3 regions of the Proteus sp. fly-1089 genome follow, and region 1 is predicted to be linked to each of the others. Evidence: predicted binding sites of a transcription regulator. Region 1 holds the regulator's gene; each other region holds the start of a gene.

Evidence for each region. The regulator CRP, encoded in region 1, controls carbon source genes, mostly activating them, when cyclic AMP is high. The targets are predictions, from matches to a motif close to ATGTGANNNNNNTCACAT.
Region 2: the regulator CRP is predicted to act here: its motif matches at 8,344-8,361, upstream of glpT (glycerol-3-phosphate transporter).
Region 3: the regulator CRP is predicted to act here: its motif matches at 7,243-7,260, upstream of deoC (deoxyribose-phosphate aldolase).

The regions. Positions count from the first base shown of each region.
Region 1 is NZ_JBEETS010000007.1:218,167-229,522, reverse strand. It holds gene ABN080_RS15360 (hydrolase) at 1-607, shown strand, start outside; gene ABN080_RS15355 (YheU family protein) at 604-825, shown strand; gene ABN080_RS15350 (phosphoribulokinase) at 886-1,755, shown strand; gene ABN080_RS15345 (OsmC family protein) at 1,844-2,251, opposite strand; gene crp (cAMP-activated global transcriptional regulator CRP) at 2,565-3,197, shown strand; gene argD (bifunctional acetylornithine/succinyldiaminopimelate transaminase) at 3,294-4,508, opposite strand; gene ABN080_RS15330 (aminodeoxychorismate synthase component II) at 4,626-5,201, opposite strand; gene ppiA (peptidylprolyl isomerase A) at 5,576-6,145, opposite strand; gene yihA (ribosome biogenesis GTP-binding protein YihA/YsxC) at 6,416-7,048, shown strand; gene spfP (small protein SpfP) at 7,200-7,247, opposite strand; gene def (peptide deformylase) at 7,534-8,052, shown strand; gene ABN080_RS15310 (hypothetical protein) at 8,222-8,680, shown strand; gene polA (DNA polymerase I) at 8,733-11,356, opposite strand, start outside.
Region 2 is NZ_JBEETS010000002.1:545,616-556,971, forward strand. It holds gene ABN080_RS08935 (7-cyano-7-deazaguanine/7-aminomethyl-7-deazaguanine transporter) at 136-807, shown strand; gene ABN080_RS18235 (hypothetical protein) at 852-1,352, opposite strand; gene ABN080_RS08945 (glycerol dehydrogenase) at 1,549-2,652, shown strand; gene ABN080_RS08950 (phosphoenolpyruvate-utilizing N-terminal domain-containing protein) at 2,712-3,857, shown strand; gene glpC (anaerobic glycerol-3-phosphate dehydrogenase subunit GlpC) at 4,048-5,241, opposite strand; gene glpB (glycerol-3-phosphate dehydrogenase subunit GlpB) at 5,238-6,545, opposite strand; gene glpA (anaerobic glycerol-3-phosphate dehydrogenase subunit A) at 6,535-8,193, opposite strand; gene glpT (glycerol-3-phosphate transporter) at 8,574-9,926, shown strand; gene glpQ (glycerophosphodiester phosphodiesterase) at 10,061-11,140, shown strand.
Region 3 is NZ_JBEETS010000006.1:15,431-26,786, forward strand. It holds gene ABN080_RS13285 (pyridoxal phosphate-dependent decarboxylase family protein) at 1-1,523, opposite strand, end outside; gene ABN080_RS13290 (hypothetical protein) at 2,215-2,664, shown strand; gene deoD (purine-nucleoside phosphorylase) at 2,755-3,471, opposite strand; gene deoB (phosphopentomutase) at 3,549-4,775, opposite strand; gene deoA (thymidine phosphorylase) at 4,842-6,164, opposite strand; gene deoC (deoxyribose-phosphate aldolase) at 6,232-7,011, opposite strand; gene ABN080_RS13315 (NupC/NupG family nucleoside CNT transporter) at 7,532-8,833, opposite strand; gene ABN080_RS13320 (TatD family hydrolase) at 9,163-9,945, opposite strand; gene ABN080_RS13325 (patatin-like phospholipase family protein) at 9,948-11,003, opposite strand; gene ABN080_RS13330 (BON domain-containing protein) at 11,101-11,356, opposite strand, start outside.

The DNA of each region.
Region 1 (11,356 bases):
AAAAAAGGAATTTGGTGAACAGCCAACAGCGGCTGTTGGCTACTCTCTTGGAGGTAACATGCTCGCTTATTACCTTGCTGAGAGTGGTGAAAATGCCGTTGTAGATGCAGCTGTTATTGTATCAGCACCATTAATGTTAGAGCCTTGTTCAGCTAAAATTGAGCATGGTTTTTCCCGTTTTTACCAATGGTATCTATTAAAAGGACTAAAAAATAACGCAACACGCAAGCTGATCCGCTATCCTGAATCATTGCCAATTAGTTTGTTGACAATAAAATCCATCAAAAAGCTACGCCAATTTGACGATCTGATTACCTCTAAAATTCATGGGTTCAAAGATGCCCTTGATTACTATCGTCAATGCAGTGCTTTGCCTTTATTAAATAAAATAAAGAAAACAACACTGATTATTCACGCTAAAGATGATCCTTTTATGTCTGCGGATGTTATTCCTGATATCACAACACTACCGAATAATATTGAATATCAACTTACTGAATTTGGCGGGCATGTGGGTTTTGTTAGTGGCAAGCTTTCTAAACCCGTGATGTGGCTTGAAAATCGGATACCTGACTGGTTGTCCGCTTATTTGGAGAAAACCAAATGATAATACCTTGGAACGAACTTTCCACTGAGACACTAGACAATCTTATTGAAAGTTTCGTTTTACGAGAAGGCACTGATTATGGTATCCAAGAGAAGACGCTAGAACAAAAAGTCGCCGACGTAAAAAAACAACTTAAATCCGGTGAAGCCGTGTTAGTTTGGTCAGAACTTCATGAAAGCGTCAATATTATGCCTGCATCGCAGTTTCGCTCTGATTGATCACCCAGAGCGCAATATCGCCACCAATAAGGGCTAACCTTATTTGCAAAAGGATAATCTATGTCAGTCAAACATCCTATCATCGCGGTTACTGGTTCAAGTGGAGCAGGAACGACTACCACGAGCCAAGCTTTTCGTAAGATATTCCAACAACTTAATGCACATTCTGCTTTAATTGATGGAGATAGTTTTCATCGCTATACTCGCCCTGAAATGGATATGGCGATAAGGAAAGCCAAAGAACAAGGGCGACATATTAGCTATTTTGGCCCTGAAGCAAATGATTTTAGCCTACTGAGTTCCACATTCAGCCACTATAGCGAAACAGGACAGGGCCAATCACGTAAATATTTACACTCTTATGATGAAGCGACGCCCTACAATCAATTACCAGGAACTTTTACACCATGGGAATCATTACCCAATAATACCGATGTACTCTTTTATGAAGGATTACACGGAGGTGTTGTCACTGATGAACATGATGTCGCACAGCATGTTGATTTATTAGTGGGTGTTGTCCCTATCGTTAACCTTGAGTGGATACAAAAACTTATCCGAGACACAACTGAACGGGGTCATTCACAAGAAGCCGTAAGAGATTCAGTGGTGCGCTCAATGGATGATTATATTAACTATATCATTCCGCAATTTTCGCGTACTCACATCAACTTTCAACGAGTCCCTACCGTCGATACATCAAACCCATTCTCAGCTAAAGCTATCCCAACTCTTGATGAAAGTTTTATTGTTATTCGCTTTAGAGGCTTAACTGATATTGATTTTCCTTATTTGCTGGCAATGTTGCATGGCTCATTTATGTCAACAATAAATACGATTGTGGTGCCTGGTGGAAAATTAGGATTAGCGATGGAATTAATTATGGCGCCATTAGTCAAAAAATTATTAAATGGCGAAAAGATCAGTTAACAAAAATAAACTCTATTTTTATAAAAATAATATCCCCTTATTTAAGGGATATTATTTCCTGATTAAAATTTATTTTAAAATATCAAATTTACTCAGTATCTTTTATTTCAAATGAATGTGTAATATTAGCTGCTTTTCCTAACATTAAAGAGACGGAACAATATTTTTCTGCAGATAATTGAACAGCTCGCTCAACAATTTTATCTGTGAGTTCTTTACCTGAAACAATAAAATGTAAATTGATATCAGTAAATAAACGAGGGGCTTCTTCGCGACGCTCTGATGTTAATTTTACTTCACAATCAGTGACTTGATGTCGCCCTTTGCGTAAAATACTAACGACATCAATCGCACTGCATCCCCCCGCAGCAATTAAGACCATTTCCATTGGGCTTGGTGCTTTATCGCCAGAGTTCCCATCCATCATTATTTGATGACCTGATGAAGACTCACCAACAAAAGATAAATCTTCAACCCACTTAACTCGTGCTTCCATTTATTTTCCCTCTAAACATGACAGAAACTAAAAGAGTACATTCTCATAATTCAACTAGCAATTAGCAAATAGGTTTATTATGCTGACTGCGTAAAACGAGACTTAATGCACTAATTGTGTTAAAAACAATATCTGCTTGATGATAGTGGTTAAGATCAATGCATTATTTTCTCATTTATTATAATCTACTCCATATTAACTTACCGTGTTCTCAGGAAGTTAATAGGTCAAGATAGGATTTTTAAGCACGCTGTCTCAAAAGGGAGTCCATCCGTTTTGAAAGGCTGCATTTAACGTACAGAGGATAACGCGAATGGTTCTCGGCAAGCCGCAAACAGACCCGACTCTTGAATGGTTTTTGTCACACTGCCATATTCACAAATATCCATCCAAGAGCACGCTGATCCACCAAGGTGAGAAAGCGGAAACACTTTATTATATTGTTAAAGGTTCCGTGGCTGTTCTTATTAAAGATGAAGAAGGGAAAGAAATGATCCTCTCCTACCTGAATCAGGGGGATTTCATCGGTGAACTTGGATTATTTGAAGAAGATCAAGAACGTAGTGCATGGGTTAGAGCAAAAACAGCCTGTGAAGTAGCAGAAATTTCCTATAAAAAATTCCGCCAATTAATTCAGGTTAACCCTGATATTCTGATGCGCCTGTCAGCTCAAATGGCGAACAGATTACAAACCACATCAGAAAAAGTAGGTAACCTTGCTTTCCTTGATGTAACAGGTCGTATTGCACAAACCTTACTAAACTTAGCAAAACAACCCGATGCTATGACGCATCCTGATGGCATGCAAATTAAAATTACACGTCAGGAAATCGGTCAAATCGTTGGTTGTTCACGCGAAACTGTAGGCCGTATTCTGAAAATGTTGGAAGATCAAAACCTGATCTCTGCACACGGTAAAACAATCGTCGTTTACGGGACTCGCTAAGTTTCCCCGCCCGAACAAACAATAGCCCGATACAAAGGGCTATTGATAAAAAGATCTGTATAAACCCCATTCTTGTGATGGGGTTTATAATAAGGACTATTCTTTTACAAACTCCGCAATAGCCGCTTTTAATGCTACCATTCCTTCTTGTAGCTCTTCTTGGGTAATAATTAATGATGGCGTAAAACGCATAACATCAGCGCCTGCATTTAACATCATTAAACCATGCTTTGCAGCTAATCCTAATAGTATTTTGGCTTTACCTTCATATTGTGGTGCGAGTTGTGCACCGATCAATAATCCTTGTCCACGGATTTGCGAAAAGACGTTGTAGGTTTGGTTTATTGCCGTGAGCTCATCTACAATCCATTGATAACGCTTTTCTACACCCTCAAGTACCTCAGGCGTATTAATTAAATCAAATGCGACATTGCCCACTGCACAAGCGAGTGGATTACCTCCATAAGTTGTACCATGAGTCCCTACACCCATTGCAGAAGCTATCTCATGTGTTGTTAACATCGCACTGAGAGGGAAACCACTTCCTAGTGCTTTTGCGGTTGTAATAATGTCTGGTATCACATCATAGTTCATATAAGCGAAAAGCTTACCTGTACGCCCCATACCTGTTTGTACTTCATCAAGAACAAGTAGTGCTTGATGCTTATCGCACAGCTCACGTAGCCCTCTCATAAACTCAGGTGTTGCCGCCGTTACGCCACCTTCACCTTGAACTGGTTCTAGTACAACGGCACAAGTGTGATCATCCATTACCGCTTTAACCGCATCTAAGTCATTAAAAGGAACGTGCACGATATCTGCAGGCTTAGGACCAAAACCATCTGCATATTTAGGCTGCCCACCGACAGATACTGTAAACAGAGTTCTGCCATGAAATGCATGATGAAAAGCAATAATTTTAGTTTTATAAGGACTATGGCGAGTGATGGCATAATGACGAGCCAATTTAAATGCGGCTTCATTCGCTTCTGCACCTGAATTAGCAAAAAAGACACGTTCCGCAAATGTGTTATCTATTAATTTTTGCGCTAAACGTAATGCAGGTTCATTAGTAAATATATTGCTAACATGCCAAAGCTGCTCACTTTGTTCTTTCAAGGCTTGATTAAGGCCAGGATGAGCATGCCCCAGTGCTAAAACAGCAATACCACCAGCAAAATCAATATACGATTTTCCCTGCTGATCCCAAACACGGCTACCCATTCCTTTGACAGGAATAAACTCTGCGGGTGAATAAATTGGCAACATTACTTGATCGTAAGTTGCCCGGTTGATACTTTGCTTTGTCATTACCCCACCTGATCGTTATTCATATTCAATATGAAAATATAATCACTAAATATGAATAAAAAATCAAATGTGGTTTTGTATAAAAAGGTGTTATTTCGCTATTTAAATACTATCCTATTAATATTTAAGAAAATTATTTAATAACTCATGCCCTTGTTCACTTAAAATACTTTCTGGGTGAAATTGAACCCCTTCAATTGGAAGTGTACGATGGCGAATTCCCATAATTTCATCAACATTTCCATCATGTTGGCTCCATGCCGTTACTTCAAAAGGCACTGGTAGCGTCGTAGCATCTATCACTAAAGAGTGATAGCGCGTTACACTTAAAGGGCGATTAAGTCCTTTAAAAACACCTTGTTGGTTATGATGTATCAATGAATTTTTACCATGCATAACTTCTCGTGCTCTGATAACAGATGCACCAAAAGCTTGTCCTATTGCTTGATGTCCAAGACAAACGCCAAGAATAGGGATTTCACCGGCAAACCGCTGTATAGCCTCAAGAGAGATCCCTGCTTCATCAGGAGTACAAGGTCCTGGCGAGATAACAAGATGTGCTGGCATCATCTTTTCTATCTCTTTAAGGTCAATCTCATCGTTACGCTTAACAACAACCTCAGCACCCAATTCACAGAAATACTGATAGAGGTTGTAGGTAAACGAGTCGTAATTATCAATAAGTAACAGCATATTAGCCTATCCGACTGATTTTCTTATCATTATCTATTTTATTACTATTTTAAAGCGAGTGTATATTTGCCAAAATAGCTCGTTGTTTAACCGACTTGGGTACAACAAAGCCGATTATCATAGCACAGGTATAAAATATGAATAGTAAGCAAGAAAATCTGCTGATTTATTGCGCAATAACAATAATGACGGTAATTGATGATGAATACAGTGATTAATAGTGTAATGAATACTTATTGCAGGAGATCACACGAAAAAACAGACGATAAAAAATATTTTTTTCGTACTAAAAATCCCGGAATGAATACTTCCATTCCGGTTTATATGCATTTTATCTTATTAGAATACGTAAATATCCTATCCTAATAATGCGTTTATTCTTTTACGACTTCAGCAGATAAAATAGTAACCGTTTTTACTGGCACATTTTGGTAAGGACCGATATTGCGGGTTTGTGCTTGTGAAATTTTATCAACCACATCCATACCCTTTACAACTTTACCAAATACGGCATAACCAAAATCACGTTGCCCGTGATCTAAAAAGGCATTATCAGCCACATTAATAAAGAATTGGCTGGTTGCACTATCTTTATCCGACGTACGTGCCATAGCAATAGAGCCTTTTACATTACGTAACCCATTATCTGCTTCATTTTTAATAGGTGCTCTGGTTTGCTTTTGTTGCAAATCAGCGGTGAAACCACCGCCTTGAACCATAAAACCGGGGATAACACGATGAAAAATTGTGCCGTTATAGTATCCATCTTCGACATACTGAATAAAATTTTTCGTTGTTATTGGGGCTTTTTTATTATCCAGTGATATTTCAATATTGCCTTCAGAGGTGACTAATTTAACGAAGGTTTCTCCCGTTGCCATTGCAAAAGTCGCTGTTGTTAAAGTGCAAGCGGTAACGAAGGTGACAAGAAAACGTTTTAACATGCAGGGATCCTTTACTTTAATAGTCTACAACTTACTTAATATGCAGGGATTCTAATTCGCTGAGGTAAATAGTGCCAATCATTTACCTTTATTTACGCTTAATAAGTCTAATTACGTCATAACAGAGTAAATTTTAATTTTTAAGCTCTGTTATAAGTCATTAAATTGCGCCAAAATAGAGCAAATAGATATTTTAGATATTCTTTCTCACGCAGAATTGAAATGAGTATGCATGAGAAGCCGCATTATTTCAGAGAGGTTTATACCATAATGGCCCAATTTAATTACCAAAAAGCACATTTCATCATCAGTGCGCCTGATATCCGCCATTTACCACCAGATACAGGGATTGAAATTGCCTTTGCGGGTCGCTCTAATGCCGGTAAATCCAGTGCTTTAAATGCATTAACCCAACAAAATGGGTTAGCAAGAACCAGTAAAACCCCAGGTCGTACTCAATTAATCAATCTGTTCCAAATTGAAGAGGGTTTACGCTTAGTCGATTTACCTGGCTACGGTTATGCTCAAGTTCCTGAAGAAATGAAGCGCAAATGGCAACGTTCTTTAGGCGAGTACTTACAAAAAAGAGAGTGCTTAAAAGGTGTGGTTATTTTAATGGATATTCGTCATCCACTAAAAGACCTCGATATGCAAATGATTGACTGGGCTGTTGAGTCTGAACTTCCTACACTCGTCTTACTGACTAAAGCCGATAAACTGGCATCTGGTGCCCGTAAACAACAATTGATGAGTGTACGTGATGCACTAGCAAGTAAAGTCGGTGATATTCGTATCGAATATTTTTCATCATTGAAAAAAATTGGTATTGATAAGCTACGTAACACACTTAATGAATGGTACTCAGGCAAAGAAGAAGCGCCTGTAAATGACAATAACGTTTAATCTCTTCTTTTTCCTATCCAGAAACTGACTATTCTTTTATTGATTAGGGGAAAATTACCTTTCCCCTTTCACTTCTAGCATAAACCACTTCAGCAAATTTTAGGCAAAAAAATGCCCCAGTCGAAATAAAGTCGACTGGGGCAGCTAATATTCAGCTAAATCCGATTACGTGAAGTAAAAGGTCTGAAAGATAGAACATCTTACCTCTGTACCCTACGAGAGATAATGTACTCTATTTTATTGGTTAATAAAAGCCCTTTTGTAATTTTTTTTCACATGCAGACACGATTCAGCTACGTCTTTATGTATTCAAACCATAAATAAATGTAGTTTAATTACATAATTATGAGACTTTAATCACCTAGATGAATATGATTAAAATTAGAACAAATCACACAAAAGGTGCGGTTTCTCCTTAATGATTTTGTGATACGCTTACCGCGAGACCGTAGTAAATATGTAATTAGCGATAAAATGAGGTATCCATGGCTGTATTAACGCTGCTGCGTTTTCCCGATGAGCGTCTGCGCAGAGTTGCAGTACCAGTGGAAAAAGTAGATAACGAAATACGCACATTAATCGATGACATGATTGAAACCATGTACGCAGAACGAGGTATTGGCTTAGCGGCACCTCAGGTTAATGTATCTAAACGCATTGTTGTTATTGATGTTTCTGAAAACCGAGATCAACCGATTGCCCTAATCAATCCTGAAATTATCAGCACTGAAGATGAAGTGATGGATATGATGGATGGGTGTCTATCTATTCCTGATTCTTTTGCCCCAACAGAGCGTTACCGCTTCTTAAAGGTGAAAGCATTAGATAGAAATGGTGATGAAATTGAACTTGAAGCCTCCGATTTGTTTGCAGGCTGTATTCAACATGAGTTAGACCATCTTGATGGCAAACTCTTTATTGACCATTTGTCTCCGTTAAAACGCCAACGTATTGAGAAAAAACAGAAGAAATTAAGCAAGCTGATCGATTCACAAGTTGCTTAATTATTCACTTATCTCTTTTTCACATTTTGATAAGTTTTGACATAAAAAAGCTCGGCAATTAACCGAGCTTTTCTTTTTCCTACCTTAATACAGATAAATTCTCGCTGTTTTTCTTGCCATCACTTATACAATAAATATAAATCTTATTAGCACATCAATTGAGGTAAAAATGGAAAATAGTCAATTTATGGATTTATGTGAACAACTCAAAGCAGCTGGTGCAACAAACCCAAAATCATGGGCAAATAGTGAATTACAAGAAAATATTCCACAGTTTGCACGCTTCCTTGTGTTAAAAGGACTCACCGATATCTATCGTGATGTTGAGGAAAATATCAGTGAAATGGATATTTACTCTGATGAGGCCACCGAGATATATCAAAAACTAGCGTCCCAATTTGATAAACAAGAACTTAAAGAATTACTCCATGCCTATGGTAAATCAATTATTGGTAAGGTAATTGATATGCTTGATGAAGGCTATCTTTATAGTGTTAATGGCAACGTAGGTTGGTCTTTGATGGAACTTGATGACACAGGCACAACAACAGGCAGGCTAATCCAAGGTTTGCACGAAGATTTTATTGAATTTGAAGAATCAGAGCTTACTCCTGACACTAAAGCTTAAACAAGAAAAGGCACAATTCTGTGCCCTTTCTATTAAAGAATAATATTAAAAATTAATGTGCTTCATCCCAGTTATTACCCACACCCACTTCGACTTTTAATGGAATAGCTAATTCCATACTACCTTCCATCAATTTGTGGATCATGGTGTTTGCTTTCTCTAAATAAGATCCTCGCACTTCAAACACTAATTCATCGTGTACTTGCATGATCATATGCACATCATCAGGGCATTCATTACAAATCCAATGATCTACGGCAATCATTGCTTTTTTGATGATATCAGCAGCAGTACCTTGCATTGGTGCATTAATAGCCTCACGTTCTGAAGCTTTACGACGAATTGCATTCTTTGAATTAATTTCAGGTAAATAGAGGCGACGACCATCCAACGTTTCAACATAGCCTTGCTCAGAAGCTTGTTTACGAGTGCGCTCCATATAATCCAATACGCCAGGATAGCGCTCAAAATAGAGATCCATATAACGTTGAGCTTCTCTTCTCTCAACACCAATTTGTTGAGATAAGCCAAATGCGCTCATGCCATAAATAAGACCAAAGTTGATCGCTTTCGCACTACGACGTTGTTCAGAGGTCACTTCCTCTAAAGGTATGCCAAACACTTCAGATGCGGTTGCACGGTGAATATCTTTACCTTGAGCAAAAGCATCTAACAAACCTTTATCTTGCGATAAATGCGCCATTATCCGCAACTCAATCTGTGAATAGTCGGCTGCAACAATTTTAAATCCTTCACGTGCAATAAAGGCTTGGCGTATACGGCGCCCTTCTTCATTTCTCACTGGAATATTTTGAAGATTAGGATCTCGTGATGACAAACGACCGGTTGCCGTCACAGCTTGATGATAAGAAGTATGTACACGCTTTGTCTTACTATTCACCATTAATGGTAATTTATCAGTATAGGTAGATTTTAGTTTCGCAAGTCCGCGATGTTCTAAAATTAAACGTGGTAACTCATGGCTATGCGCTAACTCTTCTAATACTTCTTCATTCGTCGATGGTGCCCCTTTCGGGGTTTTCTTGATAACAGGTAATTGCAGTTTATCAAATAAGATTTCTTGTAACTGTTTAGGTGAAGAGAGATTAAATTCTTGGCCAGCTAGTGCAAACGTTTCTTTTTCAATTTCAGCTAAACGTTGTGTGATTTCTTGAGATTGAACGGCTAAAACTTGAGCATCAATTAATACTCCTTTGCGTTCCATTCTAGAAAGCACAGGTACTAATGGCATCTCAATATCGCGGTAAACATGTTTAAGCGGTTCAATAGCTTCTATTTGAGGATACAGCGCTTGATGGAGTAATAAAGTGATATCGGCATCTTCAGCTGCATATAGCGTTGCTTGTTCAACCTCAATTTGATTGAAAGTTAGTTGCCCTTTACCTTTACCCGCAATTTCTTCAAACGTGGTAGTTTTATGGTTTAAATGTTTTTCAGCTAGTGTATCCATATCATGACGATTACTAACACTATTTAGCACATAAGATTCCAACATCGTATCAAAATGGATACCGTTTAACTCGATGCCTTCATTTTCCATAATGCCACGGTCAAATTTCAAGTTTTGCCCAATCTTTAAGATATTTTTATCTTCTAAAATAGGCTTTAATGCTGCAAGAACATCATCCACAGGAAGTTGGTCTGGTGCATCTAAATACTCATGACGTAACGGGATATAAGCCGCTTTACCTGGCTCTATCGCAAACGACATTCCAATTAAACGCGCATCAATATTATTTAAGCTGTCAGTTTCTGTATCAAATGCAAATGCTGGGGCTTTTTTAAGAAGCTCAACCCAGTGCGCTAAGCTTTCGTGCGTTAATATCGCCTCATAATTCTCTTGTGTGATCACAGGAAAATTAGCCGATATAGATGCTTCTTTGGGTTTTGCGACGTCAGAGCTATAAGGCACCGCAACTTTATGAGTGCTACGTTGTGCTAACCAGCCACCATTTTGCAGATCACTTATCCAGCGTTTAAATTCATAACGCGTGAACATCTCTAATAATTGATCTAAATTTGGCTCATTAACCACTAAATCATCAAACGTTTTATCGAGCTCAACATCCGTTTTAATCGTTGCCAGCTTATAAGAAAGTTTTGCCACTTTCTCATGCTCTGCCATTTTAGCGCCAAGTGTTTTAGCGCCACGGAAACTCAACGTTGCGATATTATCAAGCTGTTGATAAATATCGTTTAAACTACCAATACCTTGTAAAAGCCCTAATGCAGTTTTCTCACCGACACCAGGGACTCCTGGAATGTTATCTGATGAATCCCCCATTAATGCAAGGAAATCAATAATCAGTTCAGGAGGGACGCCATATTTTTCTTTAACTTCATCGGGACCTAAAATAACGTTGGTCATAGTGTTAATAAGCGTGATCTTTGGCGTCACTAACTGTGCCATATCTTTATCACCTGTGCTTATTAGGACATCACGTCCGTCAGCAGCAGCTTTTAGTGCCAGTGTTCCAATGACATCGTCTGCTTCCACACCTGAAATAGATAACAAAGGTAAGCCCATTGCTTGTACCATTTCATGTAAAGGTGCTATTTGTTCGCGTAGATCATCCGGCATTGGAGGACGGTTAGATTTATATTCCTCATACAATTCATCACGGAATGTTTTACCTTTAGCGTCAAACACAACCG
Region 2 (11,356 bases), on a different contig from region 1:
CATTAAGCACAAAGGTATTCCCTCTAACCTTTGCTTTTGTTGCGCAACAGGCGTATTATGCGCATCCTCTCATTGAAGAGATAAATCACTGTTTTATTGGGTTCCCTCACCCCAATCACTAAAAAGGTACAATTTATGTATACGTTTACTCCCCGCCAAAAAGCGGTGGCGCTATTATGGCTTTCTTTGTTCCACATCCTGATAATTACATCCAGTAACTATCTTGTGCAGTTACCTATCTCCATTTTTGGTTTCCATACCACTTGGGGTGCCTTTACTTTTCCGTTTATTTTTCTGGCAACAGATTTAACGGTTCGTATTTATGGCGCACCACTTGCCAGACGCATTATTACCGCTGTTATGCTCCCTGCATTAGCGATTTCTTACCTGATCTCAACGCTCTTTTTCCAAGGAAGTTGGCAAGGCTTTGCCTCACTCACTGATTTCAACATCATGGTGGCAAGGATCGCAACAGCAAGCTTTATGGCTTATGTGTTAGGTCAAATAATGGATGTGTCTGTCTTTAATCGTTTAAGACAACAACAAAAATGGTGGGTTGCACCTAGTGCAGCCATGTTCTTTGGTAATTTACTCGACACTCTCGCCTTCTTCTTTATTGCCTTTTACCGTAGTACAGACGCATTTATGGCGGCGAATTGGGTAGAAATTGCATTGGTTGACTATGTGTTTAAATTGACCATTTGTATGCTGTTCTTCTTGCCTGCATATGGTGTTTTGTTGAATTTTATTTTGCGTCACTTTTTCGCACAAGAAAATCAAAAACAAGATTACGTGGAAGTTCACTAATAAATCCTCTCATTCTCTCTATTGAGAATGAGAGGATAAGTTAATCATCTGCTTATTTGATTTTTTAAATACAATCGACATTTTGTGTATGTATATCCCACCTTATAACCAATTGATGTAATAGCTTTTGCTAACAATGATGTTTGAGGTGTGAATGTTTTACTTTCACTGTCACAGGATAATGTCGCCGTTCTTGTTTTATTTACTTTACCTTTAAATCCAATCACTTTTGTATTCAAACGATCTGCCATATATTGCGCACTGGAATATCGTCCGCCCTTAGCACTATAACAAGATATCATTGTCAAAATGGAAGACGTATTAGATATTGTAGATATATGTTTATTTATTACGATAGCATGATCTTTCATCGAACCAGTTAAAACAGATCGCGGAGAATATTGAATATCTATTTTACTATTATTAATAGTAGTAGTTAACTTATCTAAATGAGCAAAAAATGGAGCGCCATGTCCTTGAACAGTTATTGATTCATAAAACCTTCTAATATAAATATTGACGAATACGCCAATATTATTTTTTATTTAAAATAATTTTTCATACAAAAAAAGCCTATTTTTCAATGAACGTACTATTTTTATTAAAATATTTATATTCTTAATTAATATCACAGCATATCAAGTATGATGGAGAGACAATAAGAGTATTATTGTCACTCACGCATTAATACATCACATACAGATTTTCTCTCGTTTCACCAATAAACAGTAGGAGTCTATTATGTTAAAAGTTATTCAATCTCCCTCTAAATATATTCAAGGGCCTGATGCGTTGTACCATATTGGTAAATATGCGAAACCTTTTGGCGATAGAGCACTGATTATTGCCGATAAATTTGTCATGGAGTTAGTCGGGAGTACCGTTAAAGACAGTCTGTCTCAATACGAAGTAAATGGGCATTTCGAACTGTTTAATGGTGAATGCACACACAACGAAATCAATCGGTTATCTGAACTCGCAAAAGCACAAGCCTCGCTTGTGATCATCGGCGTTGGTGGTGGTAAAACACTCGATACCGCCAAGGCTGTTGCTTATAAATGCCAGCTCCCTGTCGTGATATCCCCTACCATTGCCTCCACTGATGCGCCAACCAGTGCCCTTTCTGTCATTTATACAGAGCTCGGTGCATTCGATAGCTATCTATTTTACCCAACCAACCCTGATGTGGTTGTTATGGATACCAATGTTATCGCTTCTGCGCCTGCCCGTTTATTAGTTGCAGGTATGGGTGATGCTTTAGCAACTTACTTTGAAGCAAGAGCCTGTAGCAACGCACAAAAACAAACCATGGCAGGTGGTAAATCAACACTTGCAGCGCTTGCTTTAGCTGAACTTTGCTATAACACCCTTTTAGAGGATGGCTATAAAGCAAAACTTGCAGTAAGCCGAGGTGTTTGTACAACGGCAGTCGAAAATATTATCGAAGCCAATACATTTCTAAGTGGTATTGGTTTCGAAAGTGCAGGCCTTGCTGCTGCTCATGCTATTCATAATGGATTTACTGCGCTAGAAGAGTGTCACCATATGTATCATGGCGAAAAAGTTGCCTTTGGTACATTAGTGCAATTAGTGTTAGAAAATAGCCCATTAGAAGAGTTAGAAGAATTTCTCGACTTTTGTATTTTAGTGGGATTACCGGTCACTTTAGAAGAGTTGGGTATCAACGCAACAGGCGATGAATTAAATGAAAAAATTATGGCGGTTGCTGAGTTAAGTTGTGCTGAAGGTGAGACAATTTACAACATGCCATTTGATGTTGATTCAGATAAAGTTTACGCTGCAATTTTAACTGCCGACCAATTAGGACGGGAATGGCTTTATTAAAGCCTGAGTAAACAGGGAGTGTTTATCTCCCTGTTTGCATTTACAAAAAAGGGTGCTTTATGGTCAGTATCGTATTAGTTTCAAAGAGCCTTACGCTTGCCAATGGTATTAAAGAACTCGTTAATCAGACTGTAGATCGCCAAGTAAAAATTGCCATTGCGACCAATTATCAAACACCTTTAGATCTCACAAATGAAGTATCTCCAGAAACTATACTCACAGCAATCAAAAAGTGTTATAGCGAACAAGGTGTACTCGTTTTACTTGATACTTATCATTCAGCGCAAAATGCCGCACTTGCAATCGCGAATCTAGAGCATGCCATTGCAGCTAACGTCGCATTAAGCTCTGCCCCTATTGTTGAGGGAACACTAGCTGCAGCCAATAGCATTGCGCTCGGCGCTTCTCTTGAAGAAGCAGAAAAAGCAGCACATAAAACCATTACAATAAAGAAACTTCAATTAGGAGAAAATCTCCCTAACTTTAACATTCACCCCAAAAATACTAATTACGAACCTGTCAGAACTATAACCGCACCTGTTTGGCTATACCCTTATCATCGTTTCGTGATCCCTCGTAAAGAAATATCCGCTCACTTATTACTTGAAGAGCAAAAACGTCTCGTAAAAGCCATTGAGCGCTCCAAAAAGGATATAGACTGGTTAACCGAAGAAACCTATCGCAAGATTGGCGAGCAATATACTCATATTTTTTCTAGTCATCGTTTCTTATTAGAAAATGCAGAATTACAACTAACAGTGTGTAGCATGATAAGTAAACATCACTGTAATGCTGAGTTTGCCCTACAACAGACATTTATTGATTTAATAGATACTTATGCGCAAATGGATGATGATAATATGCGTGCCAGAGAAAGTGATTTAGATGATATTTTATCTCGATTACTGCGCTATTTGACGTCAGCACCACCACCAATGACGCCGCCTCCCTATCCAAATGCTATTCTAGTGACAAAACAACTTCATCCCTCCACATTAATTGCACTTGATACCCATAGAATTAAAGGAATTTTATTAAGCCATGGGAATCCACTATCTAACACAACTTTATTAGCAAATGCATTAGATATCCCCATTATTAATGAGGCCGGAAAACAGGCATTATCGCTGACTAATGGGCAAAATATCACACTTAAAAAAGTCCAAAATATTTGGCTTTACCAAAATACCTATATCTCTCATTAAAAAATAAAAATATTTAAATAACCTGTGCTCCACAATATCAGGTTATTTAATTTCCTTATTTTCTTATATTCTTATATTTCACATGTTTTTTTATTAAAAATAAAAAAAGGGAATAAAAGATCCTCTTTTACTCCCTAGTTGCTTGTTATCTTAGTAATCAATTACTTTTTTATTATCGGATAGGCAATACTTATAATGCTCTTGCCAATAAACTAATGGGGTGCTCACATTTTTTCGTTGTTGACATCTCAATTTGCCATTTACAGGTTTCGCAGTCTGTAATAACGATATCACATCCACTCTCTTCAATTTGACGGAATAAGCCCGCCCCAATACCTTGAGCAACATCGTAGTTTTCAGATTTAAAACCATAAGTTCCGGCGATACCACAGCATTGAGAATCAAGAACAATCACCTCAACACCAGGGATACGTTTAATTAAATCAATGGAATATGCCGTCCATCCCATTTTTTCCATATGACAAGGCGTGTGATATGCCACTTTTAACGGGGTATGTTTCAGTGGTAATTCACGGCCATCTTCCAGTAAGCGATAAATATAACGTGTCGCTAATTCGATATTTTCACGTACTTTTGATGTATCAACATCAAGGATATGTTCATACTCATCACGAATAGTGAAAGTACAGGTTGATGATGTTGCAACAACAGGAATATTGTTTTCAACAATTTTTTCTGTCAGAGATTCAAGGTTCACAGCGGCTTGTTTTTTGGCTTGTTTAACAAAACCATTCGCAATTAATGCAACACCACAGCATTTTTCACGTTTTAATAACTGAACACCAATATCCATTTTGTTGAATACTTTAACTAAATCTTTCCCTAATTGTGGGTGGTTATAGTTAGCATAACAACCATGGAAGAAAGCAACTTGATCTTTAAAGCGTGCCTGCTCTTCAACTTGTTTTTTCATCCATGTTCTAAATGTACCAAAAGAGTATTTTGGTAATTCACGACGATGGTCGATTTTAAGCGCTTTATCCAAGATTTTACGGACTGGTTTTAATCCGGTAATAGTATTTACTATCGGCGCCATTGGCGTGGATAATGTTCCCATTAAATCCGTATGACTTAAAATAGCATCACGAATTTTAGGTGTTTTGGTATTGTAGTTCAGTTTCGCTCGCGAAATGATATCACCAATTTTTACATCTGACGGACATGCGACTTCACAACGCTTACAGTTAGTGCAATATTTCAATGCTTCATCATAAAGCATCGGATCTTTTAAGCGTAAACGCTCACCATCAGGGCCTGCTTGTTTAGGACCAGGATAAAGTGGATTCACTTTTGCAACTGGGCAGTAAGTTGTACAAACTGTACACTTAATGCAAGCTTCAAAACTGTTATCTTGTAAACTCATTGTGCTGCCTCCACAACCGCAGATGTGGTCTGTTCTGATTTATGATGCTGTAAAATTTGTTGCGCGGCATAAAGAGCACTAATCATTGAAACACCAGCACCACAACCTTCATTTAGTGGATCAAATCCACCTAACACAGCACCCACAGCATAGACATTGTCTAATACTTCACCATATTTCATGGGCCTTAATTGGCTATCGGTATTAACACCAAAGCGCATATAGGGCTGTTTCGCAAAGACATTCTCTTGCGTCCACTCATTACGAGGTAATGCCTCTAACAAATCCAGCTCCATTAAAGGCTCATAAACACGATCGAACTCGGCAATTAAGCCATTATTGAAAAAACTACCCGTTGCTAATACCACATGCTCACTACGAATAGGAATATCAGTGTGATTTCTAGTGTGAACGCCTGTAACAGTGTTACCCACTAAGTCAACTTCCTCTGCGCGATCACCTGGCATAATTAAACCGCCCGCTTTTTGAAAACGCAGTTTTAATGCTTGATGTAGACGAATTCCTAATAGAGAAGGTGGCAATGTTGGTAATAGACAAATCGGTTTACCTACTAACTGTTGCAGTAATGTCACAGGCTCTTCAGCATCAAGCCCAATACATGCAGGTAAAATAATCGCCTCAGCACTGTCATCAACATGTTTTTTCAGTTCGTCAGCTAACGCTTGTGTGTTTTCAGGTTTATCTAAATAACGCGCAATATTAACTGCTCTAAATTCACTTGGATTATCACGCAATCTATCTAATAACGGTAAGTGGATATGATAAGGAATTGCTTCAACACCTTGCTCATTAAGCGTATTGCTTGCAAATTGAGGTTGAAAATCTAAGAAACCTTCAATTCCTACCACGGCCAACTTTTTCCATGGTAATGCTTTATCAATACCATGAATAGGAACTCGCTTTGGACTCATCCAACTCATACGAGAGCGCCCTACTGGCGTAATACGATAATGGTTTTCATCACCACTACCTTGATACTCAAGACCACTTGTACTTGCCAACAATGCCTGAGCTTGTTCAATTAAAGTTGAAACTTGAATTTCACCAATACGGCTATAAGGGTGTTTTGGCGCTAACTCTGCTAACGTTGCCAGAGCTTTTTTAGGCTGAGTCACCGCTGTTCCATCAGGAAGATGAGTTAATAAATCCAGTGAACCTGATGAAAAATGCAACGCACTTTGACCATTACTAATGATTGCACAAGACTTACCGGCTTCGGCAAGACGAATACCCGCAGTTAACCCTGCCAGTCCGCTACCTATAATGATGACGTCAAATTTCATTATCTGCCTCCGCTGAAGCTGTTTTTTCAATCATATCTGCATCTAAACCACATAAACCTTGATAAACCCAACTGGTAAACTCACTTTCACGTAATGCATTGCCCCAAGCAATTGGTCGAATACCTTTCCAACGCTCATTCAAGAAATGAGCAAGTTGCTGCTCTGATTCGTGAGGAGTAGTAACTTGTAAACGGTTTAATAATCCAGCAGCACGACAAGCACAAAGTTCACCTTGGCAAGTTCCCATACCCACACGAGTACGACGACGCAAATCAAGTAAGTTATTAACTGTTAAAGAGTTAACCGCATAGCGAACTTCGGCCGCTGTTACCGCTTCACATTCGCATACTAAGCTTTTATCAATACGTTCATTGCTCAGTAATTTATTCGCTAAATCACCATGGCGATAAACCGCTGAACCACGAATTGGTGCAGGTAATGAAACAACGCTACGTAATGCTTGCTCCGCAGATTGGCGAGAGCCAGGTAATGCCTCTTCTGCAGTGGTACATTTCGCAGAGACATTTAATTTCTCACATATTTTATCTGTCGCCCATTCGGCCATTAAACGGTAAGTCATTAATTTACCGCCCGTAATGGTAATAAAGCCCTCTAATCCATCACGTTGCGCATGGTCGAGTAAAACAATACCACGGCTAACATTACGGCCTGATGGATCATCATCACTTGCCACTAAAGGGCGTACACCAGCATAAGCACGTAGAATTCGAGTTTGAGCCAGTTTTGGCGCTAACATTGAACCTTCACGAATAAGAATATCGACTTCTTCAGGAGTGACATACATATTGTCAATTTCATCGTAAGGTACACGTGTTGAAGTTGTACCAATTAATGAAATCGTATCGCCAGGTACTAAAATATCGGCATCTGCAGGTTTACGACAACGATTGATCACCATATTGTTAATGCGATGACCTAAAATCAGTAATGCACCTTTTGCTGGGAACATTCGAACTTTTAATTCACCGTATTCAGCAATTTTTTGTCCCCAAATACCGCCAGCATTCGCCACAATTTGTGCGCGAATTTCATACATTCTTTTCGTTTGATGATCGTAAACTTTGACACCTTTAACACGGTCACCTTCACGAATAAGGCCAACGACTTCATGATAAGTCAGGACTTGTGCGCCATGTTCGCGAGCATCTAACATATTTGCCGCGGTTAAACGAAAAGGATCGACTGTGCCATCAGGTACTTTAACTGCACCGATTAAATTCGGGTTAACAGAAGGCTCTAAGCGAATAGCTTCTTCGGGTGAAATCGCTTGAGCATCAATACCTGCTGCTTGGCAAGATTGAATAAAAGTCTGTTGAAACTCTAAAGAATCTTCAGGTAGGGTAATAAAAAGGCCATCCGTCTTTTCTACACAATGACGAGCGACCCGTTTTAAGATCATATTCTCTTCAATACACTCACGCGCTGACTCAGGATCGGTTACTGCATAACGCGCACCACTGTGTAACAACCCATGATTTCGACCGGTTGCACCGGTTGCAATATCGTGTCTTTCTAGCAGAACGCAACGTAATCCACGGCGTGCACAGTCTCTTGCCATGCCTGCACCGGTTGCTCCTCCGCCAATAATAATGACATCTGTTTCTGTCACTGGTGAACCGCTCATCATAGAGATGCCCTCTCACATTACATTCAGCAAACGCTTAATTATTCTTTAGCGTTAATTATAGTGTATAAGATACACAAAAAGTGTGGTTAATGTTTGATAATGAGCAAAAACGAAAGAGAAACGCTCACGAGTGAAAAATTAAAACCACATATGTGATACTAATCACAAATTATTTAACAAAAAGTATTTGATAAAGTTAACATATCACTCAAAATTGCACATCTTGAAAAATTATTCGACAACTGAGTAATACCTCACAGTAAATTTGATTGTATAAGTTTACTATTAAGTTCGTTAAAGAAAATTTTTTGATAATTTCACTGTTCGTTTTGTCATTATTTAATATCAACATATTAAAATAAAAGCCATCGGAGGCTAATATGTTAAGTCTGTTTAGACCTGCGCCACATAAAGCGCGTTTGCCAAAAGAGCAGATAGATCCTGTCTATCGTCGCCTACGTTGGCAGATCTTTATGGGGATTTTCTTCGGTTATGCTGCTTATTATTTAGTAAGAAAAAACTTTGCGTTAGCAATGCCTTACCTCGTAGAAGAAGGGTTTTCTAAAGGTGACCTAGGTTTTGCTTTATCAGGGATCTCGATTGCTTACGGTTTCTCTAAGTTTATCATGGGCTCATTCTCTGACCGTGCTAACCCTCGTTATTTCTTACCAGCAGGTCTTATTTTAGCGTCTCTAGTGATGCTATTTATGGGCTTTGTACCATGGGCAACTTCGAGCATTATGATAATGTTCGTTCTGTTGTTCCTTTGTGGTTGGTTCCAAGGTATGGGTTGGCCTCCTTGTGGACGTACCATGGTGCACTGGTGGTCACAGAAAGAACGTGGCGGTATCGTTTCGATTTGGAACTGTGCACATAACGTTGGCGGTGGCTTACCTCCATTACTGTTCTTATTAGGTATGGCGTGGTTTAACGACTGGAAAGCAGCGTTATATATGCCAGCATTTGCCGCGATCTTAGTTGCTATGATTGCATTCGCATTAATGCGCGATACCCCTCAATCATGTGGTTTACCTTCAATTGAAGAGTACAAAAACGACTATCCACCTGATTATAAAGAAACTGACGAACAAGAACTGACTGCAAAAGAAATCTTTATGAAGTATGTGTTCCCTAACAAACTTCTGTGGATGATTGCGATTGCGAACGTGTTCGTTTACTTGCTGCGCTACGGCGTGCTGGACTGGTCACCGACTTATCTGCGTGAAGTAAAACACTTTGCAATGGATAAATCATCATGGGCTTACTTCTTATACGAATACGCAGGTATTCCGGGCACACTGCTGTGTGGTTGGATGTCGGATAAAGTGTTTAAAGGTAACCGTGGTGCGACAGGTGTATTCTTCATGACCTTAGTAACTATCGCAACTATCGTATTCTGGATGAACCCAGCGGGTAACCCGAATGTTGATATGGCGTGTATGTTAATCATCGGTTTCTTAATCTACGGCCCTGTTATGTTGATTGGTCTACATGCCCTTGAGCTCGCACCGAAAAAAGCAGCAGGTACAGCAGCAGGCTTTACTGGACTATTCGGTTACTTAGGTGGTTCTGTTGCAGCGAGTGCTATCGTAGGTTACACCGTTGACTACTTCGGCTGGGATGGCGGCTTTATGGTCATGATCGGCGGTAGTGCACTGTCTGTTGTGTTATTACTTATCGTGATGGTTACTGAAACCAAACACAAACGTGAAATGCTTCAGAAGTACGAATAATCGCTAACTGATTATTTATGAAATTGATTAAATCTCATCTCTAAAAACCAAGCCACATCCGTTATTTGATGTGGCTTTTTTATTGCCAACTGTACATAACATTATTGTACGTAGAATTAAAATGGAGCAGCTTTATGAGTACATCTTTTAGACTAAAACCGTTAGTTGCAGGCGTTCTTTTAACTCTATCTTTAAGTGCAATCGCACAAGCGGCAAGTGATAAAGTCGTTATCGCTCACCGTGGTGCAAGTGGTTACTTGCCTGAACATACGCTTCCTGCTAAAGCATTAGCGTATGCGCAAGGTGCAGATTATCTAGAACAAGACTTGGTGATGACCAAAGATAATGAATTGGTTGTCTTACATGACCACTATCTTGATCGTGTAACAGATGTGGCTGAGCGTTACCCTGATAGAGCAAGAAAAGACGGTCGCTACTATGCTATCGACTTTACGCTTGAAGAGATCAAAGGACTGAAATTTACCGAAGGCTTCGATATCGTTGACGGTAAAAAAGTCCAAAGTTATCCAAATCGTTTCCCGATGGGGAAATCTGATTTTCGTGTGCATACCTTCCAAGAAGAAATTGAATTTATTCAAGGTTTAAATAAATCTACGGGTCAAGACATTGGTATTTACCCTGAAATTAAAGCCCCTTGGTTCCATGAACAAGAAGGTAAAGACATTACCACTAAAGTACTGGAAGTGCTTAAACAGTACGGTTATACGAAAAAAACCGATAATGTTTATCTGCAATCATTCGATGCTAACGACCTAAAACGCATCAAAACAGAATTGATGCCAAAAATGGGCATGGACTTAAAACTTGTTCAGTTAATTGCTTATACCGACTGGAATGAGACTTATGAGAAACAGCCCGACGGCACATGGACAAACTACAGCTATGAATGGATGTTTAAGCCGGGTGCAATGAAAGAGATTGCCACTTATGCTGATGGAATTGGTCCTGATTACCATATGTTAGTGGAAGAAAACTCAACGCCAGAAAAAATCACCTTAACCGGTATGTCTGCTGATGCCCATGCTAATAAACTGACCATTCATCCATTTACTGTTCGTATTGATAAACTTCCTAAATACGCAAAAGATGGTGACCAGCTTTACGACATTATTTATAACCAAGCAGGCGCTGAAGGTGTCTTTACAGACTTCCCTGATTTAGGGGTTAAGTTCTTACAAAAACAAGCCAAATAATTCATCGTATTTTATTTGCGTCCTAAATAATTCAAGGTGCAGCTAGGCGACAAGTGAACGAAACGCTAGGAGCATACATGAGTATGTGACTAGCGCGAGTAAACGGCGTCAACAACGCTGCAACTTGAAGTATGACAAGTATTTTACTCTTTCTTTTGAAAGAGTAGGCTATTTGCGCCCTTTCTGATTGTATATTTCTTCATCTTTCTTTAAGTT
Region 3 (11,356 bases), on a different contig from region 1:
AGTTTTCTATGCCATTGTGTGTTATGAACCATAAAGTCATATGCTTCTTTATCTGTAGAGCACGTTAACTCTAAATCAAAGGCAACATTAGGATCTTTCACTAAGTTTGGATCATACAGTTTAAAACCAACACTTGGACCTTGGTTTTGAGGAACGATAACTTTTGCATTACCCATCTCTAACAACTGATGGCGCATGTAGTTCGCGTTTTGCAAACAGTGAGCAATGATGGTTTGGTAACCTTCAATCCCCATATAGTGCATTGCAGAATAAGCACCAAAGATACCCACACCACTACGTGTACATTCAATAGTGGATTGTAAGTGAGTCTGCCCTTCTAATTCGTGCTCAAAATAGGTGAAGTTTTCAGGATCGTTTTCCAGTGCCACGAAGTCATTGCCATTTTTCACTAATACTAAACTTGAGGTATAAGGCACATAGCCCCATTTATGGAAGTCGATAGTAATAGAGTCGGCATATTTCAGATGTTTAAATTTCTCTACGTTCTGACGTAAACCTTCTAAGGTGACATCATTAATTGCCAGCGGGTTACTGTTAAAATCATATTCTAAGAAGAAGATAATCGGCCAACCAACAGCGGCATCAACGTGTACGTGAGGCTTAACAGGGATCTCGAACTCTTCACATAAACGGTCACGTAACTCACAAACACCTTTCACATCATCCACACCGAAGGTGTCTGTTGTTCCTGTGGTTAACATGATAGTTGGTACTTTGCATTTAACAGTAAAACACGCTCTCAATTCACGCTCTAAGTGCTCTAAATTAATGGTGTTATCTTCAGACACTTTAATACGGATGGTTTTGTTATCAACATCAACACCTAACAGCGCAAGGTTAGTCATGTTTGAGTAGTGACCACCTTGAGAGTTAATGATGCGATAATCTTGATCTGCTGCCATACCTAAGTGTTTAGAATTAGGCATAGATTTGCGTAAACCAAATAGATAACCATATAAATTACACATGGTGCCACCTTGAGTGAACACACCAGATGCAACTTCAGGATCGTAACCAACCAATTTAGCGACTTTTTTAATCGTCACTTTTTCTAACGCATCAGCGACACCTGAATATTCACAATACACCATGTTAGGGTTGCCCATTAACCCCAAGATTGAACCATAAACACCCGGATCACTTGGCATTGCAATAACATTTTCAACAGCCAATGGATTTTCCCAGTTTTTACACAGTGTCGAAACTAACATCAGTAATTCATTAGGATCGTTTTCTGGGTAATTAATATTTTGTTGGATTTGCGTATCCGCCATTAAACGATCGAATAGCTGTTGCCCATTTGAGTAACGTTGTAATTGGTCATTATCATTAGTTGTTGTTTTTCTAAACTGTGTAATCGATTGGATTGTTTTATCCTGAAATATCGGCCAATACTTCGGATCTCGGCTGAAAAAGTGAGCAATAACGTCGTGGTATTTCTTCTCAAATTCCGCATTCAGAATGTTAGCAGAAGATAGACCTAATAAATCTTGATTTTTCACTATATTCTCCAAATAGAAACCGACAAAAATTTAAATTGATTGCATAGCAATACTATACATTTTCTAATTAAATTAGTTAGTGCTTCATGCGATCACATAGGTTCTGTTAGCAACCACATAAAACAAAATATTTTATTTAATATCAATACAATAGAAATCTTCGGAAAGTTAAATTTACAGATATTATTATTTCATTTATATGCTTATGTGACTGACATCACAATGAAAATAAGGCTATAAACAAAAATAATCACCTGCAATACTATTAACTATTTGAAATATAATCAAAATATAATAATAACATGCTAACCAACTGATATTACTGAATTCTTAATTTAATTAATTGAATTAATCTGTTATTTCCACAATTGGTACAGCAAAAATTACATTTAATTTAATTACAATGAGCAAAATCAAACGAAAACACTATGATATTTTTCATAATTAGCAAATTATTTTAATTTTAACCATTATTAGGTACAAAATATGGGTTAAGGTTAAAATAGAAAGCAGTCATTAATGAAAATATAAAAGAAAAAATAATCACAGATAATAGTTCTGCTAATAACAAAAATATAAGTTAAAAATAATATAGTAACCCCACTAAACAATCAGAATATTTACTCTACATTTTTTGTTTTTTTTGCCGATACTTAAAGTAATAAAGTAGGTAATTAACGGAGAAGACAATATGAAAGCACCTATCGCTGTTGTTGCTGTATTCGTATTATTATCCGCAAGTGTCTATGCTGAAGAATTTACCTGCCAACTTGAAAATGGTAAGTATGTCAGTGTATTTGCCGAACATGGAACCCCTCCGGTGTATCGCTATGGCACACTTGCTAAAACAGAGATAACACTACCAGTTCCTCAACAACCTAATAATAATGTCTTTTATGGGCATCAGATGTTTGTTGCAGGAGCATCGACTTATATTCGATTTAAGAATGGAAATTACAGCTACGTTGTTTATGACGGTGAAGGTAGAGGATGGAACTTTAATGGCGTGATTGTTTATAAAGACAATAATATTATTAGTAAAAAAGAGTGCAAAGATCCGTTAACACCTAGCCTGAATAATCTAAAAAACTACGCTATTAAAATGGACCCTTATTTAGAAACCTATATTTATGCTCCTTAGTTTCTAATTTAATTAATCAAACATATGGACATAAAAAAACCCAATTTTAAAATTGGGTTTTTATTATTTTTAAGCAACGAAATGTATTGATTAGTCTTCTAATAACAGAACAGATTCTAATGCAATTTCAATCATTTCATTAAAGGTAGTTTGACGCTCTTCTGCTGTAGTCTGTGTACCTTTTTTGATGTGGTCAGATACAGTACAAATAGTCAGCGCTTTTGCACCGTATTCAGCTGCAACGCCGTAAATACCTGCGGCTTCCATTTCAACACCTAGAATGCCGTATTTTTCCATTACATCAAACATTTCTGGATCTGGAGAATAGAACAGATCAGCAGAGAAGATATTACCTACGCGAACTTTAATGTCTTTCGCTTTTGCTGCATCAACAGCATTTTGAACTAATTGGTAATCTGCAATAGCTGCGAAATCTTGGTCTTTGAAACGTAGACGGTTAACTTTAGAGTCTGTACATGCACCCATACCGATAACAACATCACGTAATTCAACATCTGGTAATACGGCACCACATGAACCTACACGAATAATCACTTTTACGCCAAAATCAGTAATTAATTCTTTAGCGTAAATTGAGCAGGAAGGAATACCCATACCGTGGCCCATTACAGAAACTTTACGGCCTTTATACGTACCTGTAAAACCTAACATACCACGAACATTGTTTACTTGACGGACATCTTGTAAAAAAGTTTCAGCGATGTATTTAGCACGAAGCGGGTCGCCCGGCATTAAAACGACATCAGCAAAATCGCCCATTTCTGCGTTAATATGAGGGGTAGCCATAATTCTTCCTTTTAATTGATCTTTTTACTATTCAAATATCATTCGGTAGGCATATTGCTATACCTACCGAAGTTAAATTAAAACATTGCTTTACCATAATCGACCGGTGATAAACCGAAGTATTTCACAACAGTTTGGCCGATGTCAGCGAAGGTTTCACGATGACCTAATGAACCCGGTTTAACTTTAGGACCATAAACCAGAACAGGAATGTGCTCACGAGTATGATCAGAACCTGGCCAAGTTGGGTCACAACCGTGGTCTGCTGTTAAGATAAGAATGTCATCTTCTTTTACCAGCTCCATTAATTCAGGTAAGCGACGGTCGAATAATTCCAGCGCTTCACCATAACCAACAACATCACGACGGTGGCCATAAGAGGAGTCGAAGTCAACAAAGTTGGTGAAGACGATTGTGTTATCGCCAGCAAGTTTCATTTCTTCAAGTGTTGCATCAAACAGAGCATCAATACCTGTTGCTTTCACTTTTTTAGTGATACCTACGTTTGCGTAGATGTCAGCAATTTTACCGATAGAAACAACATGGCCTTGTTTTTCATCAACCAGTTTTTTCAACATAGTTGGTGCTGGTGGTTCTACTGCTAAATCATGACGGTTACCTGTACGGGCGAAATTACCTGGTTTATCACCAATAAATGGACGCGCAATAACACGACCAATGTTGTAATCACCTTTGTTTAGTTCATCACGAGCAATTTCACACAGCTCATATAATTCGTCTAAACCGTAAGTTTCTTCATGACATGCAATTTGGAATACAGAGTCAGCAGAAGTATAGAAAATCGGTTTGCCGGTTTTCATGTGTTCTTCGCCAAGTTCATCCAAAATAACCGTACCAGACGCGTGACAGTTACCTAAGTACCCCGGTAATTTTGCACGTTTAACGATGTTTTCTAGCAGTTCTTGTGGAAATGAGTTTTTCAGCTCTTTAAAGTATCCCCAATCAAAAAGCACAGGAACACCCGCAATTTCCCAGTGGCCTGACGGAGTATCTTTACCAGAAGAGATTTCACTCGCGTAGCCATAAGCACCGATGATATCTGCGTTTTTATCTAAACCAATAGGGAATTTACCTGTTGATTCTTCAGCGGCTTTACCTAAACCTAAACGGCAAAGATTTGGCAAATGAAGTGGGCCTTTACGACCTTCTTTATCTGCTTTACCGTCAGCAAACGCTTGTGCGATATGCCCTAAAGTATCTGAGCCTTGATCACCGAATTTCTCTGCATCACCGGCAGCACCGATACCGAAGGAATCTAATACCATGATATGTACACGTTTCATAATTCTCTCTCCTGTGTCATTCTCCGTAGACCACGGATATGTCACTTATAAATCGTAATTGAGTTCTTATTCGCTGATTTGACGGTACACCATTGGTGAGGCTTCACGTTTACTATCACCAATTACCATCGCTTTACGGACTTCAGCCGCAGCTTCTTGCCATGATTTTTCACTGTTAGCATGGATCATCGCTAACGGAGTGTCTGTGTTGATTTCAGCACCAAGCGCTACGATGTCGCTTAATCCCACACTATAATCAATTGCATCAGTGGCTTTACGACGACCACCACCTAATGTCACAACAGACATACCTAATGCACGCGTATCCATTTCTGTGATAAACCCAGTTTTCTCAGCAAATACAGGTTTACTTAATACCGCAGTTGGCAGGTATTTATTGTAGTTTTCAACAAAATCAGATGGGCCTTTCTGTGCTGCAACCATACGACCAAAGACTTCTGCCGCTTTACCGTTATCCAACACATCTTGCAGTTTTTGACGAGCTTGTTGACGTGAATCCGCTAAACGGCCTGATACTAACATTTCAACACACAACGCCATAGTAACTTCAAATAGACGAGGGTTACGGTATTCACCTGTTAAGAATTGAACTGCTTCACGAACTTCGACGGCATTACCTGCGCTAGAAGCTAGAACTTCATTCATATCCGTTAACAGCGCCGTAGTTTGACAGCCTGCGCCGTTTGCTACTTGAACAATAGACTCAGCCAGCTCTTCAGATTTCTGATAAGTTGGCATAAAGGCACCCGATCCCACTTTAACGTCCATCACTAATGCATCTAAGCCTTCGGCTAATTTCTTACCTAAAATAGAGGCTGTGATAAGAGGGATTGAATCAACTGTAGCAGTAATATCACGGGTAGCATAAAAGCGTTTATCAGCAGGTGCTAATGAGTTAGTCTGTCCGATAATAGCAACACCCACGTTACGAATAATATCGCGAAATTTCTCATCATCAGGGAAAATATCGAAACCTGGGATAGCTTCGAGTTTATCTAATGTTCCACCTGTATGACCTAATCCACGACCTGAAATCATAGGAACATAACCGCCACACGCGGCAACCATTGGCCCTAACATCAGTGAAGTGACATCACCCACACCACCTGTTGAATGTTTATCAACAATTGGACCGTTTAAATTTAGGCTTTTCCAGTTCAATACTGTACCGGAATCACGCATGGCTAATGTCAGAGCAACACGCTCAGGCATGGTCATATCGTGGAAATAAATAGTCATTGCTAATGCAGCAATTTGACCTTCAGAAACAGTATTATCTCTGACGCCGTTAATGAAAAAACGAATTTCTTCCTCTGTTAAAGGATGACCATCACGTTTTTTACGAATAATCTCTTGGGCAAGAAACACTGCAACCTCCTGGTTTTATAGCATTGATAACGCCCACAATAAAACGTGGGCGTATTACACGAATGGATTAGTAACCACTAGACGATTTTTGCTCGCCATGACCTAAAGTGGCTAGTAAATTACCTAACAAGCTTGATGCACCAAAACGGAAGTGACGGGCATCAACCCAGTTGTCACCCATAATGCGGTTAGCTAATGCTAGATATTGAGCAGCTTCTTCAGCGGTACGAACACCACCTGCAGGTTTAAAACCAACTTCTTTGCCAACACCCATATCGTGGATCACTTGGATCATTAACTCAGCGCTTTCCAGTGTTGCATTTACAGGTACTTTACCTGTGGAAGTTTTAATAAAGTCAGCACCCGCTTTGATTGAAATTTCAGAAGCTTTACGGATAAGAGCCGGATCTTTCAACTCACCCGTTTCGATGATGACTTTCAATAAAGAACCTGCTTCTGCGCAAGCTTCTTTACATGCTTTAACGATATCAAAACCGATTTGCTCGTTACCTGCCATTAGTGCACGGTAAGGGAAAACTACATCAACCTCATCTGCGCCATAAGCTAATGCCGCATTGGTTTCTGCTAATGCGATATCTAAATCATCATTACCATGAGGGAAGTTAGTTACGGTTGCGATACGGACTTCTGGAGTACCCTGCTCACGTAACACTTTACGTGCTAACGGAATAAAGCGTGGGTAGATACAAATAGCGGCTGTATTGCCTTCTGGGCTTTTAGCCTGATGACATAACGCAGTCACTTTTGCATCAGTGTCATCATCATTTAATGTAGTTAAATCCATCAAAGACAGCGCAAGGCGCGCTGCAGCGGTTAAATCTGTCATAAAACTCTCCAACGATGTTTCTTAAGCCCTTTTGGGCATACGCTTAAGGTTAGCGATTAAATTTGTTGGCGAGCGGACTTGGTTCCTTGAAGATGTTGTTGTAACTAGTGCTACAACGACAGCTGAGCTCCCTCTCACCGCGCTATGCTCACTTCGGCGACCCGTCATTGAGCCTTCGCCATTCCATGAAGTTTCAGCACATCTTATTTGAACACGCTAAGGAACAATTAGATGTGCTTTGCGTCACACTAATCAAATGTAACTTGCAAACAATGACATAAAAATGTGACAAATATCACAGTTAGGTCATTTTCTGGTTTAATGTTACTTGAATACCGTTTTTAAGTCGTCTTTATAACGCAAAAAAAGTGTGATACGCATTAAATGACAACATTTTTGACCATATTCAATACAATCTGCGAAATATCTCACACAATAAAAGTAGTTAACATTACAGCAGAAAACAAACATAAAAGAGCAGATAGGTAAAATACCCATCTGCTCTTTACAATTAAATCAATTAAGCGGCAACAACTGCCATTGCCGTTAATGCAAAGAAGAATCCAGCAATTGTTGCACTCATTAAGTTAGAGAGTGTACCAGCTAGTACGGCTTTCATTCCTAAACGAGCCACATCTTTACGACGGTTTGGCGCCATTCCACCTAAACCACCGAGTAGTACGGCAACAGAAGAGAGGTTAGCAAAACCACATAACGCAAAGGAGATAATAACCTTCGTTTGAGCAGATAACACCACTAATCCAGAACCTGCGACTAATGCATCTTCTTTTAGGTATTTACTAAATTCAGAGTAAGCATAGAACTCATTGATAACAATTTTTTGTCCAATAAATGAGCCTGCAATGGTTGCTTCACTCCAAGGTACACCAATCAGGAAGGCAATTGGTGCAAACACCCAACCTAGCACGAGTTCTAATGAGAAATTCTCATAGCCAAACCAGCCACCAATACCACCAAGAATACCATTCACTAATGCAATCAAGGCAACAAAAGCAAGCAACATGGCACCTACGTTCAGGGCAAGCTGTAGACCAGAAGATGCGCCCGCGGCTGCGGCATCGATAATATTCGCAGGCTTTTCGTCATCTGCCATTTTATCAAGCGCGTCTTTTTGATCGTCTGGCGTTTCTGTTTCAGGGATCAACAATTTAGCAAAGAGTAAACCACCCGGAGCCGCCATAAAGGATGCTGTGATCAAATACTCTAACGGCACACCCATGCTGGCATATCCAGCAAGTACTGAACCCGCAACAGAGGCTAAACCACCACACATAACAGCAAAGAGTTCAGAGGTTGTCATTCTTGCAATATAAGGACGAACAACCAGTGGGGCTTCTGTTTGTCCAACGAAAATATTTGCAGTGGCAGACATAGATTCTGTTCGTGATGTGCCAAGTACTTTTTGTAAACCACCACCGAGAATTTTAATGACTATTTGCATAATGCCAAGATAATACAGCACTGCAATGAGTGAAGAGAAGAATACGATAACAGGCAGTACGCGCAGGGCGAATACGAAACCGCCACCACCAAACAACTCGAACATTTTATCTGATACTAGGCCTGCAAATAGGAAACTCATCCCGTTATTGCCGTAATCAATTACATTCTTAACACCATCAGAAACCGCAAGAAGTACCTCACGACCACCGTCGGAATAAAGAACAAATGCACCTAAGCCAATCTGAATAAGGAATGCGCCACCAACTGTACGTAGTCTAATTGCACGTCGATTGCTGGAAAACAGAATGGCTATCAAAATTAATGTTACCATTCCGACCAAGCTCATAATGAGTTGCATTGAAGGATCCCTGTTCATATAAAAATTTAATGGATTATCAATAACGCTCTAGTCAGAGCTTATTGACTCTTTTTGCCGGATAATTATACCTAGTCTAAGAAAAGAACCCTCAACATCCATCACAAATAGGATCTGAAAAAAGTAACAAAAAGGTCACAAATGAGAAGTGGATCACACAAAAAGAGAGAAAAACGCATTTATTGAATAGGCTGAATAAAAGGAAAACATCATATGATTAACAATTCTTGTATTCAATCTTAAACAATAAAGTTAAATAAACACCTTATTTATATAAATAAGATTAAATTGAGATGAATTCAATTCAACAACTAGGCATTATCTTTTAACCGAAATAATTGTAGGCTATTAAGATAGAGTTGCTGTGCAATTACCTCAGAGGGTTCTTGACGTAGCTCACAGAGTTGGGAAAAAACATATTGAATACGCTCAGGTCGATTAGGCTCACCTTGGAAACCACTCACTGGCATATCAGGAGCATCTGTTTCTAGTAATAGCGATTCGAGTGGCAATGAAGCAATTGCTCGACGTGTCTTTTGTGCTCGTTCATAAGTAATCGTACCACCAACACCAATAAAATAGCCTTGCTGAATAAAATTTTCAGCTTGTTGTTGGCTTCCAGCAAAACCGTGTACCACCCCTTTACGAGGAACATCATAACGACGTAACAGCGCGCTTAACTTATCGTGAGTTTTACGTGAGTGTAAAATAACGGGTAAATCAAACTTAGCTGCTAATTTAAGTTGTGCAATTAAAAAGTGTTCCTGCTTTTCTGGTTGCGGGTTATCCATATAGTCATCCAGACCAATTTCCCCAACAGCAACACAACGAGGAGCTATTTTTAATTTCTCTTCCAATTCAATAAGATGTTGCTCAGTATGCTCTTCAATATATAAAGGATGTAATCCTAATGCGCTATGTAATTGAGGATATTCATTTGATAACTCAGTCACTACATCAAAATTCCAACGAGCAACGGCAGGAATAATGATTTTTTTAACTTGCGCTTGATTCGCTAAAGATAAGCTATTCGCAATATCATTATAAAAAACAGGAAAATCAAAATGACAGTGAGTATCAATAAATTTATTCATTATTAAACCTGCCTTACATCAGGGTGCACACTTCTTGTTCCTTGTTGAATAATAGAAGCATCCTCCGCTTTGTCTGCCTTTGCTTCTTGCTCAAATAAGCTAAAGATTTTTTTATCATGCTGTTTGAATTTTTTCTTAGAAAAATGCTGACCTATTGTCGCTAAAAAATAGCGCCCACAGCGTCTACCTACATGATAATCATGATTTAATGCATTTAAACGACTACCTAATGCACTCGATTGTAATGTCGTTGGAGGATAGATTTCGATAACCACAACATCTTCTGGAGGCGATTGAATAAATTTAAGTGTTTCGGTATAGGTTTCAATATGAACTTGAGCCATCGCCATAAAACGTTGCAAACGGCTATTTTCGAACCATTTACCCATGCGATCGACCCACTCAGTTGTATATTGATATTCAGAAGGAACCGTGCGCACAACAACAATAGTACGACACCCCCGCCGATAAGCTTCCCTGACTGGAATAGCATCACTTATCCCGCCGTCATGATAGACAACATCATGGAATAAAACACCATTACGATAAAAAGCAGGAATTGCACTAGATGCTTTGATGATATCAAGCCAAGTTGGCTCATCTGGTTGAAAATAATTTGCTTGGAAATTATCAGAACGACTGGCTACCATATAAAATTCACGACCAGTGTCAAAACGCCGTAATGCTGTTGGCATATCAAGAGGCATTTCTTTTGCTGTCGTTTCTATATACCAATCTAAATCTAATAAATTACCACCACGAACAAATCGGATGGGATTAAAAAATTGATTATTAGTTGTATAACGATTAATAATTTTACGCGCATAGCCACGCTGACCACAGGCAAAAGCGGATAAATTTTGTGCACCCGCAGACACCCCAAGCAAAATATCGAAGGGATCGAATTGTGAACGCATAAATTCATCAAGAACACCTGCGGTAAAGATCCCACGTTGACCTCCACCTTCACAGACTAAAGCGACTTTACCTTGTGGTAGAGATGATTGAAATTCGAGTGCTGTAATATTATTTAATGTGACAGGTACATACTTCCCCATAATGTCTCCTTTATACAACTTAACAAAGGATACCCTCACATTTTTTCGGCGTCATTCTTTTTACGTATTCATACAAATAAAAAAAACGTTCCTTAATTTAGGAACGAATGTTTACTGAAAAATCAACACTTTTTACGCCTTCTACTTTTTCAATAATTTGCATAATTTGCGCTTCTTGTTCTTTATTCTTAACAAAACCTGTCACAGATACATGACCAAATTCTGTACGAATAGAAAGTGATTCACTATCAATGCTTTCGATTGGCAATAATGTATTTTTAATTTTTGTAGAAATAGCCGTATCGCTGATAGCGTAACCTGTATTATTCGTTCCACTATTAATTTCGCTATAC